DNA from 3 places in the Paenisporosarcina sp. FSL H8-0542 genome. Region 2 is predicted to be linked to each of the others. Evidence: a T-box and tRNA genes for the amino acid it is inferred to sense, from the RefSeq annotation. Region 2 holds a T-box; the other regions hold tRNA genes.
What was found. The T-box of region 2 lies ahead of MHH33_RS07200 (valine--tRNA ligase). A T-box ahead of a tRNA ligase gene usually reads a tRNA of that ligase, here a tRNA-Val.

Region 1 (3,222 bases), 530 kb from region 2:
AGACTCGGTGAAATTATAGTACCTGTGAAGATGCAGGTTACCCGCGACAGGACGGAAAGACCCCGTGGAGCTTTACTGTAGCCTGATATTGAATTTTGGTACAACTTGTACAGGATAGGTAGGAGCCTGAGATTCCGGAGCGCCAGCTTCGGAGGAGGCGTCGGTGGGATACTACCCTGGTTGTATTGAACTTCTAACCCTTGCCCCTTAGCGGGGCAGGAGACAGTGTCAGGCGGGCAGTTTGACTGGGGCGGTCGCCTCCTAAAGTGTAACGGAGGCGCCCAAAGGTTCCCTCAGAATGGTTGGAAATCATTCGTAGAGTGTAAAGGCAGAAGGGAGCTTGACTGCGAGACCTACAAGTCGAGCAGGGTCGAAAGACGGGCTTAGTGATCCGGTGGTTCCGCATGGAAGGGCCATCGCTCAACGGATAAAAGCTACCCCGGGGATAACAGGCTTATCTCCCCCAAGAGTCCACATCGACGGGGAGGTTTGGCACCTCGATGTCGGCTCATCGCATCCTGGGGCTGTAGTCGGTCCCAAGGGTTGGGCTGTTCGCCCATTAAAGCGGTACGCGAGCTGGGTTCAGAACGTCGTGAGACAGTTCGGTCCCTATCCGTCGTGGGCGTAGGAAATTTGAGAGGAGCTGTCCTTAGTACGAGAGGACCGGGATGGACACACCGCTGGTGTACCAGTTGTTCTGCCAAGAGCATCGCTGGGTAGCTATGTGTGGCCGGGATAAGTGCTGAAAGCATCTAAGCATGAAGCCCCCCTCAAGATGAGATTTCCCATTACGCAAGTAAGTAAGATCCCTCAAAGACGATGAGGTAGATAGGTTCGAGGTGGAAGCGCGGTGACGTGTGCAGCTGACGAATACTAATCGATCGAGGACTTAACCAAAATGAATTTGAATGGTTTTCAATGACCCGTTTATCCAGTTTTGAGTGAACAAAAAAGTTTTTTTATTTTAAAAAAACGCTTGTAATTCTCATGAGATTTGATATAATAAATCTTGTCTTAAAAAACAAATAGTCTGGTGATGATGGCGAAGAGGTCACACCCGTTCCCATACCGAACACGGAAGTTAAGTTCTTCAGCGCCGATGGTAGTTGGGGGTTTCCCCCTGTGAGAGTAGGTCGTCGCCAGGCTATATATTATTGATCCGAAGTAGCTCAGTGGTAGAGCAATCGGCTGTTAACCGATTGGTCGTAGGTTCGAGTCCTACCTTCGGAGCCATATCTTTGGGGAGCTGTCCGAGTGGCCGAAGGAGCACGATTGGAATTCGTGTAGGCGGGTTAAACTGTCTCAAGGGTTCAAATCCCTTGCTCTCCGCCAGATAATTTCCTTCTATTATATATGGCCCCTTGGTCAAGCGGTTAAGACACCGCCCTTTCACGGCGGTAACACGGGTTCGAATCCCGTAGGGGTCACCAATTTCTTTTTAAGAAAATATAACCAGTTTTCATTTCCGGAGGATTAGCTCAGCTGGGAGAGCATCTGCCTTACAAGCAGAGGGTCGGCGGTTCGAGCCCGTCATCCTCCACCATTTACACTATAAACACTTTCGATAAAGTAAAACGCGAGGGTGACGCAAATATCTAAATCGGATGTTCTAAAGAACAACGCGAGGGTGGAGCAACGAGCCTTACGAAGAAGGCGAAAGCCGATGCAGATGTCAAACTTCTATAAGCGTTGAGTCATAGTGTTTATAACATAATATTATCGCGGGGTGGAGCAGCACGGTAGCTCGTTGGGCTCATAACCCAAAGGTCGCAGGTTCAAATCCTGCCCCCGCAACCAAATGGTCCCGTGGTGTAGCGGTTAACATGCCTGCCTGTCACGCAGGAGATCGCGGGTTCGATTCCCGTCGGGACCGCCATTTTTTATGAAGTGTTAAGAATTGGAATAAGCAAAGAAGGTCTAGGAAGCAAAATGAGTAAGTGAAGGAGCGTACTAATGTACGTGACTGAACGAACGAATGAAGCTGACAACGAGATTCGAAGCTTAGTACAATTCGAATGTGGCTCAGTAGCTCAGTCGGTAGAGCAAAGGACTGAAAATCCTTGTGTCGGCGGTTCGATTCCGTCCTGAGCCACCATTATATTTTTTCCCGCCGGTGTAGCTCAGTTGGTAGAGCAACTGACTTGTAATCAGTAGGTCGAGGGTTCGACTCCTTTCGCCGGCACCATCTTCAATTGGAGGGGTAGTGAAGTGGCTAAACACGACGGACTGTAAATCCGTTCCTTCGGGTTCGGCGGTTCGAATCCGCCCCCCTCCACCAACTTTAGGGGCATAGTTTAAAGGTAGAACTGAGGTCTCCAAAACCTCCAGTGTGGGTTCAATTCCTACTGCCCCTGCCAATTTTATTTTATAGTGGCGGTTGTGGCGAAGTGGTTAACGCATCGGATTGTGATTCCGACATTCGAGGGTTCAATTCCCTTCAGTCGCCCCATTTTTAATAAATTTACTTACAAAAGCATATACTAACATTATGGCGGGCGTGGCGAAGTGGTTAACGCATCGGATTGTGATTCCGACATTCGGGGGTTCAATTCCCCTCGTTCGCCCCATCTTATTAGTGGGGTATAGCCAAGCGGTAAGGCAACGGATTTTGATTCCGTCACGCCCTGGTTCGAATCCAGGTACCCCAGTATTTTTGCGGAAGTAGTTCAGTGGTAGAACACCACCTTGCCAAGGTGGGGGTCGCGAGTTCGAACCTCGTCTTCCGCTCCAACATGATTTGGCGGCATAGCCAAGTGGTAAGGCACAGGTCTGCAACACCTTTATCACCGGTTCAAATCCGGTTGCCGCCTCCATAATATATTTTCATATGTCTGCATGTATTGATTTGCCCGAGTGGTGGAATGGCAGACACGCCGCACTCAAAATGCGGTGCCGCAAGGCGTGCCAGTTCGAGTCTGGCCTCGGGTATCATTAAAAAAGCAGTATCTACTTATGTAGATACTGCTTTTTTAATTTTATATAAATAATAGGGAATACTGAAAGTACAACGGTTTACCTCTGATCGTTCTTTTTATCATTATTGACGGGGTGATTGGCCGCCTTTTTCGTATTTGTTTTTGCTGCTTTGTTTTGACCTATAATATCTAAATCATCTGGACTTAAATCGTATCCATGGCCAAATTCTTCACGATCAAATCTTGCCTTCTTCAAGTTTTTATTTTCTTTTTGTTTGATATTGCCTTTATCTGTAGTCAAAGAAAC
Region 2 (3,222 bases):
ACCAGTTTTCATTTATTCCGGATTTTCTTTATCCTGCTGATTGCAGGGCCTGTGATGACGTATGCATTAAAAAAATGGTTGAAAGCCGATGTTTGATAGTGAGCGGTTGCTCAGACTAACTTTTCGGAATTGTCATCTGAAATAGAGTTGGGAACGTGTGAAAAAAGTGTGATGATGTCTTAAAAAATAGTGAACTACGTCTGAGAAACTTTAGGAACAACGAGAAGTTCTTCACGAAAGCATAAAGGCTCGTTCACTCGCATAAAATCTTTCACATAGCTTTGTGAAGGAGGACAAGAAGTGAATCAAGTTAATTGGAAGCTTCAAGAAGTTTTTTATTTCCCGGAAAGTTTTGGGGTGCCGACAAATGCTGCACGAATTGAGGTCAAGCCACAAGTAGAGTTTCAGCAAGTTAAAGGAGTAAGTAGTTTATATGGCATTTACCATATTGCAGCACATGTAGCTTTCCAACCAGGTGAATGTGAGCACCACGGAACGTCTGAATGGGTTTCAATCGAGGACTTGGACATGAATGGGGAAAACGGCTACTTTGAATATGCGGTGCCTTTATTCGTGGAATTACCTCCAAATTATGTTCATGGCAAAGTAGAACCTGAAATCCATCTGTCGGACGTTAATGCATCTGTCACCGATGAAAAAACATTGAAAGTGGAATGGAGCGTTACTTGCTCGTATGAACTTCCTGAACCACGGGAATCCTCTTCCGTAGAAGTATTCACTGAGCCTGTCAATTCCACTTCCGAGGAAAATCCGGTGGTCAAAGAAAATGTAGCATTGCCATTCTTCCTGAGTGATTTAAAAGACGGCTACTCCGTCTATGAAGTTAAATAATATCTTTTTGAAATAAAAATAAGATGAAAATTAACAAGCACAGCAGCAAGAAATCGAAGGTCGTCGGGATGAAAATGGTACGGATAAGTTCGAAAACTGTGATCGGCAAAATGATGTCTTTGCAGTAGAAGCGGGTTTTTCGAAGCCACGGTGGAAGCAGATAAGGATTATATCCTCTTCGCATTGAGATTCCTCCTTTCAAAAATACTTGACGAGTTGTCGTGCAGTCCTATACAATAATCTCATCTTGGAAATACAATATGTTACAAAACTAAATAACAATGCATTGATTGGGAAGAGTAAAGTGGTGCTGTTTTCACAAGAGAGGGAACGTTTGGTGAGAGTTTCCGTTAACACACATTTGAATGTCGCCCATGAGCAGTTTCTGTGAACCTGTAAGTAGCAGAAACCGGTTAAAAGCCGTTATATAAACTTGAGAGCGTGATGATTTTTTTGTCATCTGCGAATAAAGGTGGTACCGCGAACAACTCCTTCGTCCTTTTTGTGACGACAGGAGTTTTTTTGTTTTCAAAAAAAGGAGGAATCGATTATGACTGAACAAAAACCAGAACTTTCAACGAAGTATGATCCGAAGTCCATCGAACAAGGACGCTACGAATGGTGGCTTAAAGGAAAGTATTTTGAAGCACAGCCTGAAAGCGGCAAAGAACCATACACCATTGTAATCCCACCACCAAACGTAACAGGTAAATTACACTTGGGCCATGCTTGGGACACAACACTTCAAGATATTTTAATCCGCATGAAACGCATGCAAGGATATGATGCACTATGGTTGCCAGGAATGGACCATGCAGGTATTGCGACACAGGCAAAAGTAGAAGAAAAACTTCGTTCTGAAGGTAAGTCACGTTACGATTTAGGACGTGATGAATTTGTTAAAGAGACTTGGAAGTGGAAAGAAGAATATGCAGGTCATATTCGTACGCAGTGGTCAAAAATTGGATTAGGTCTTGATTACTCACGTGAACGTTTTACACTCGATGATGGCTTATCAAATGCTGTTAAAGAAGTATTCGTTAAGCTTTACAACAAAGGGCTTATTTATCGCGGCGAACGTATCATCAACTGGGATCCAGCAACGAAAACAGCGTTATCTGATATCGAAGTAATCCATCAAGACGTACAGGGTGCTTTCTATCATATGCGATACCCGCTCACAGATGGCACAGGTCATATTGAAGTTGCGACAACTCGACCGGAAACGATGCTGGGCGATACTGCAGTAGCGGTTCACCCGAAAGACGAACGCTACATGCACTTAATTGGCAAAACCGTTACATTGCCGATCGTAGGACGCGAAATTAAGATTGTTGCAGATGATTATGTGGATATGGAATTTGGAAGCGGTGCTGTTAAAATCACCCCTGCACATGACCCGAATGACTTTGAAATTGGAAACCGTCACGACTTAGAGCGCGTATTGGTTATGAAAGAAGACGGAACGATGAATGACAATGCGGATAAATATGCAGGGATGGATCGCTTCGAATGCCGCAAGCAAATTGTTGCGGATCTTCAAGAAGCGGGAGTATTGTTTAAAATCGAAGAGCATATGCATTCAGTTGGACACTCAGAGCGTAGCGGCGCAGTAGTTGAACCGTATCTTTCGACACAGTGGTTCGTAAACATGCAGCCACTCGCAGACGAAGCAATTAAATTGCAGCAAGGCGAAGACAAAGTTCAATTCGTACCGGAACGCTTTGAAAACACCTATATGCGCTGGATGGAAAATATCCGTGACTGGTGTATTTCACGCCAATTATGGTGGGGTCACCGAATTCCAGCTTGGTACCACAATGAAACAGGCGAAATTTACGTAGGTCATGAAGCACCAGCAGACATCGAAAACTGGAAGCAGGACGAAGACGTATTGGATACATGGTTCTCATCTGCACTATGGCCGTTTTCAACAATGGGCTGGCCGGACGAAGCAAACGAAGAATTCAAACGTTACTACCCGACCGATGTATTAGTAACAGGATATGACATTATATTCTTCTGGGTATCACGTATGATTTTCCAAGGAATTGAGTTCACGAACCAACGTCCATTTGACGATGTATTGATTCACGGACTTGTACGTGCTGAAGACGGACGTAAAATGTCTAAGTCATTAGGCAACGGAGTAGACCCGATGGACGTAATTGATAAATACGGTGCGGATGCACTTCGTTACTTCTTATCTACTGGTTCATCACCAGGGCAAGATTTACGTTTCTCAATCGAGAAAGTGGAATCGGTTTGGAACTTCGCGAACAAGATCTGGAACGCTTCACGTTTTGCCATGATGAACATGGAAGGCATGAAGTTTGAAGATATTGATTTAAGTGGAGAAAAATCTGTTGC
Region 3 (3,222 bases), 260 kb from region 2:
ACCTAAGCCGAGGCCGATAGGCGTAGGCGATGGACAACAGGTTGATATTCCTGTACCACCACTCCACCGTTTGAGTAATGGGGGGACGCAGAAGGATAGGGTAAGCGTACTGTTGGTTATGTACGTTCAAGCAGTAAGGCGTGGAATGAGGCAAATCCCGTTCCTATAACGTTGAGCTGTGATGACAAGGACCATTAGGTCTGAGTTCCTGATTTCACACTGCCAAGAAAAGCCTCTAACGAGGTGGAAGGTGCCCGTACCGCAAACCGACACAGGTAGTCGAGGAGAGAATCCTAAGGTGAGCGAGAGAACTCTCGTTAAGGAACTCGGCAAAATGACCCCGTAACTTCGGGAGAAGGGGTGCTCTATTAGGGTGTTAAAGCCCGAGAGAGCCGCAGTGAATAGGCCCAGGCGACTGTTTAGCAAAAACACAGGTCTCTGCAAAACCGTAAGGTGACGTATAGGGGCTGACGCCTGCCCGGTGCTGGAAGGTTAAGAGGAGTGCTTAGCGCAAGCGAAGGTGCGAATTGAAGCCCCAGTAAACGGCGGCCGTAACTATAACGGTCCTAAGGTAGCGAAATTCCTTGTCGGGTAAGTTCCGACCCGCACGAAAGGCGTAACGATCTGGGCACTGTCTCAACGAGAGACTCGGTGAAATTATAGTACCTGTGAAGATGCAGGTTACCCGCGACAGGACGGAAAGACCCCGTGGAGCTTTACTGTAGCCTGATATTGAATTTTGGTACAACTTGTACAGGATAGGTAGGAGCCTGAGATTCCGGAGCGCCAGCTTCGGAGGAGGCGTCGGTGGGATACTACCCTGGTTGTATTGAACTTCTAACCCTTGCCCCTTAGCGGGGCAGGAGACAGTGTCAGGCGGGCAGTTTGACTGGGGCGGTCGCCTCCTAAAGTGTAACGGAGGCGCCCAAAGGTTCCCTCAGAATGGTTGGAAATCATTCGTAGAGTGTAAAGGCAGAAGGGAGCTTGACTGCGAGACCTACAAGTCGAGCAGGGTCGAAAGACGGGCTTAGTGATCCGGTGGTTCCGCATGGAAGGGCCATCGCTCAACGGATAAAAGCTACCCCGGGGATAACAGGCTTATCTCCCCCAAGAGTCCACATCGACGGGGAGGTTTGGCACCTCGATGTCGGCTCATCGCATCCTGGGGCTGTAGTCGGTCCCAAGGGTTGGGCTGTTCGCCCATTAAAGCGGTACGCGAGCTGGGTTCAGAACGTCGTGAGACAGTTCGGTCCCTATCCGTCGTGGGCGTAGGAAATTTGAGAGGAGCTGTCCTTAGTACGAGAGGACCGGGATGGACACACCGCTGGTGTACCAGTTGTTCTGCCAAGAGCATCGCTGGGTAGCTATGTGTGGCCGGGATAAGTGCTGAAAGCATCTAAGCATGAAGCCCCCCTCAAGATGAGATTTCCCATTACGCAAGTAAGTAAGATCCCTCAAAGACGATGAGGTAGATAGGTTCGAGGTGGAAGCGCGGTGACGTGTGCAGCTGACGAATACTAATCGATCGAGGACTTAACCAAAATGAACTTGAATGGTTTTCAATGACCCGTTTATCCAGTTTTGAGTGAACAAACACTCAAATAGTCTAGTGATAATGGCAAAGAGGTCACACCCGTTCCCATACCGAACACGGAAGTTAAGCTCTTTAGCGCCGATGGTAGTTGGGGGTTTCCCCCTGTGAGAGTAGGACATCGCTAGGCGATTTATTCCGGAGGATTAGCTCAGCTGGGAGAGCATCTGCCTTACAAGCAGAGGGTCGGCGGTTCGAGCCCGTCATCCTCCACCATTTTTCTTTTTAACACCGTGCCGGTGTAGCTCAGCTGGTAGAGCAACTGACTTGTAATCAGTAGGTCGAGGGTTCGACTCCTTTCGCCGGCACCATTGTTAGAGCCATTAGCTCAGTTGGTAGAGCATCTGACTTTTAATCAGAGGGTCGTAGGTTCGAATCCTACATGGCTCACCATTTTTATACTAAGATGCGGGTGTGGCGGAACTGGCAGACGCACTAGACTTAGGATCTAGCGCCGCAAGGCGTGGGGGTTCGACTCCCTTCACCCGCACCATTTTCACAATTTTATACGAGCGGAAGTAGTTCAGTGGTAGAACACCACCTTGCCAAGGTGGGGGTCGCGAGTTCGAACCTCGTCTTCCGCTCCATATCTTCTTAAATGCCGGGGTGGCGGAACTGGCAGACGCACAGGACTTAAAATCCTGCGGTAGGTGACTACCGTACCGGTTCGATTCCGGTCCTCGGCACCAGTTTTTAAAATAGTATAATATGCGCCCGTAGCTCAATTGGATAGAGCGTCTGACTACGGATCAGAAGGTTGTGGGTTCGACTCCTGCCGGGCGCGCCATAATTTTTGACTCGGGAAGTAGCTCAGCTTGGTAGAGCACTTGGTTTGGGACCAAGGGGTCGCAGGTTCGAATCCTGTCTTCCCGACCAGTTTATTTTATCCCTTTTACGGGGCCTTAGCTCAGCTGGGAGAGCGCCTGCCTTGCACGCAGGAGGTCAGCGGTTCGATCCCGCTAGGCTCCACCAACATTTTATAAAGATCCTGGCGGCGTAGCTCAGCTGGCTAGAGCGTACGGTTCATACCCGTGAGGTCGGGGGTTCGATCCCCTCTGCCGCCATTTTTTAGGACCTTTAGCTCAGTTGGTTAGAGCAGACGGCTCATAACCGTCCGGTCGCAGGTTCGAGTCCTGCAAGGTCCACCACTTATATACTGCGGAGGTATACCCAAGTCCGGCTGAAGGGATCGGTCTTGAAAACCGACAGGGGAGTCAAATCCCGCGGGGGTTCGAATCCCTCTACCTCCTCCATTTTTACTAAGTGTGTGGTGTAAGATCATCAAACATATAAACATACATATACTCGCGCTAAAGAAATCGTGATATTACTAGAAGCGTTGAGTCATAGTGTTTATAACAATAATATTATCGCGGGGTGGAGCAGCACGGTAGCTCGTTGGGCTCATAACCCAAAGGTCGCAGGTTCAAATCCTGCCCCCGCAACCAAATGGTCCCGTGGTGTAGCGGTTAACATGCCTGCCTGTCACGCAGGAGATCGCGGGTTCGATTCCCGTCGGGACCGCCATTTTTTATGAAGTGTTAAGAATTGGAATAAGCAAAGAAGGTCTAGGAAGCAAAATGAGTAAGTGAAGGAGCGTACTAACGTACGTGACTGAACGAACGAATGAA

Region 1: it encodes a tRNA-Val, which carries the amino acid that the T-box ahead of MHH33_RS07200 (valine--tRNA ligase) is inferred to sense. The anticodon was not compared.
Region 3: it encodes a tRNA-Val, which carries the amino acid that the T-box ahead of MHH33_RS07200 (valine--tRNA ligase) is inferred to sense. The anticodon was not compared.

The regions. Positions count from the first base shown of each region.
Region 1 covers NZ_CP152050.1:819,182-822,403, forward strand. The annotation lists rRNA gene MHH33_RS04320 (23S ribosomal RNA) at 1-897, shown strand, start outside; rRNA gene rrf (5S ribosomal RNA) at 1,030-1,145, shown strand; tRNA gene MHH33_RS04330 (tRNA-Asn) at 1,159-1,233, shown strand; tRNA gene MHH33_RS04335 (tRNA-Ser) at 1,241-1,332, shown strand; tRNA gene MHH33_RS04340 (tRNA-Glu) at 1,356-1,430, shown strand; tRNA gene MHH33_RS04345 (tRNA-Val) at 1,468-1,543, shown strand; tRNA gene MHH33_RS04350 (tRNA-Met) at 1,721-1,797, shown strand; tRNA gene MHH33_RS04355 (tRNA-Asp) at 1,801-1,876, shown strand; tRNA gene MHH33_RS04360 (tRNA-Phe) at 2,020-2,095, shown strand; tRNA gene MHH33_RS04365 (tRNA-Thr) at 2,110-2,185, shown strand; tRNA gene MHH33_RS04370 (tRNA-Tyr) at 2,195-2,278, shown strand; tRNA gene MHH33_RS04375 (tRNA-Trp) at 2,284-2,357, shown strand; tRNA gene MHH33_RS04380 (tRNA-His) at 2,374-2,449, shown strand; tRNA gene MHH33_RS04385 (tRNA-His) at 2,492-2,567, shown strand; tRNA gene MHH33_RS04390 (tRNA-Gln) at 2,577-2,648, shown strand; tRNA gene MHH33_RS04395 (tRNA-Gly) at 2,656-2,730, shown strand; tRNA gene MHH33_RS04400 (tRNA-Cys) at 2,740-2,813, shown strand; tRNA gene MHH33_RS04405 (tRNA-Leu) at 2,848-2,928, shown strand; gene MHH33_RS04410 (hypothetical protein) at 3,013-3,216, opposite strand.
Region 2 covers NZ_CP152050.1:1,347,228-1,350,449, forward strand. The annotation lists gene MHH33_RS07185 (AbrB family transcriptional regulator) at 1-96, shown strand, start outside; gene MHH33_RS07190 (hypothetical protein) at 301-852, shown strand; gene MHH33_RS07195 (hypothetical protein) at 845-1,036, opposite strand; T-box leader at 1,130-1,356, shown strand; gene MHH33_RS07200 (valine--tRNA ligase) at 1,403-3,222, shown strand, end outside.
Region 3 covers NZ_CP152050.1:1,085,927-1,089,148, forward strand. The annotation lists rRNA gene MHH33_RS05730 (23S ribosomal RNA) at 1-1,541, shown strand, start outside; rRNA gene rrf (5S ribosomal RNA) at 1,606-1,721, shown strand; tRNA gene MHH33_RS05740 (tRNA-Val) at 1,732-1,807, shown strand; tRNA gene MHH33_RS05745 (tRNA-Thr) at 1,827-1,902, shown strand; tRNA gene MHH33_RS05750 (tRNA-Lys) at 1,909-1,984, shown strand; tRNA gene MHH33_RS05755 (tRNA-Leu) at 2,000-2,084, shown strand; tRNA gene MHH33_RS05760 (tRNA-Gly) at 2,104-2,178, shown strand; tRNA gene MHH33_RS05765 (tRNA-Leu) at 2,192-2,280, shown strand; tRNA gene MHH33_RS05770 (tRNA-Arg) at 2,302-2,378, shown strand; tRNA gene MHH33_RS05775 (tRNA-Pro) at 2,391-2,467, shown strand; tRNA gene MHH33_RS05780 (tRNA-Ala) at 2,488-2,563, shown strand; tRNA gene MHH33_RS05785 (tRNA-Met) at 2,582-2,655, shown strand; tRNA gene MHH33_RS05790 (tRNA-Ile) at 2,663-2,739, shown strand; tRNA gene MHH33_RS05795 (tRNA-Ser) at 2,752-2,844, shown strand; tRNA gene MHH33_RS05800 (tRNA-Met) at 2,963-3,039, shown strand; tRNA gene MHH33_RS05805 (tRNA-Asp) at 3,043-3,118, shown strand.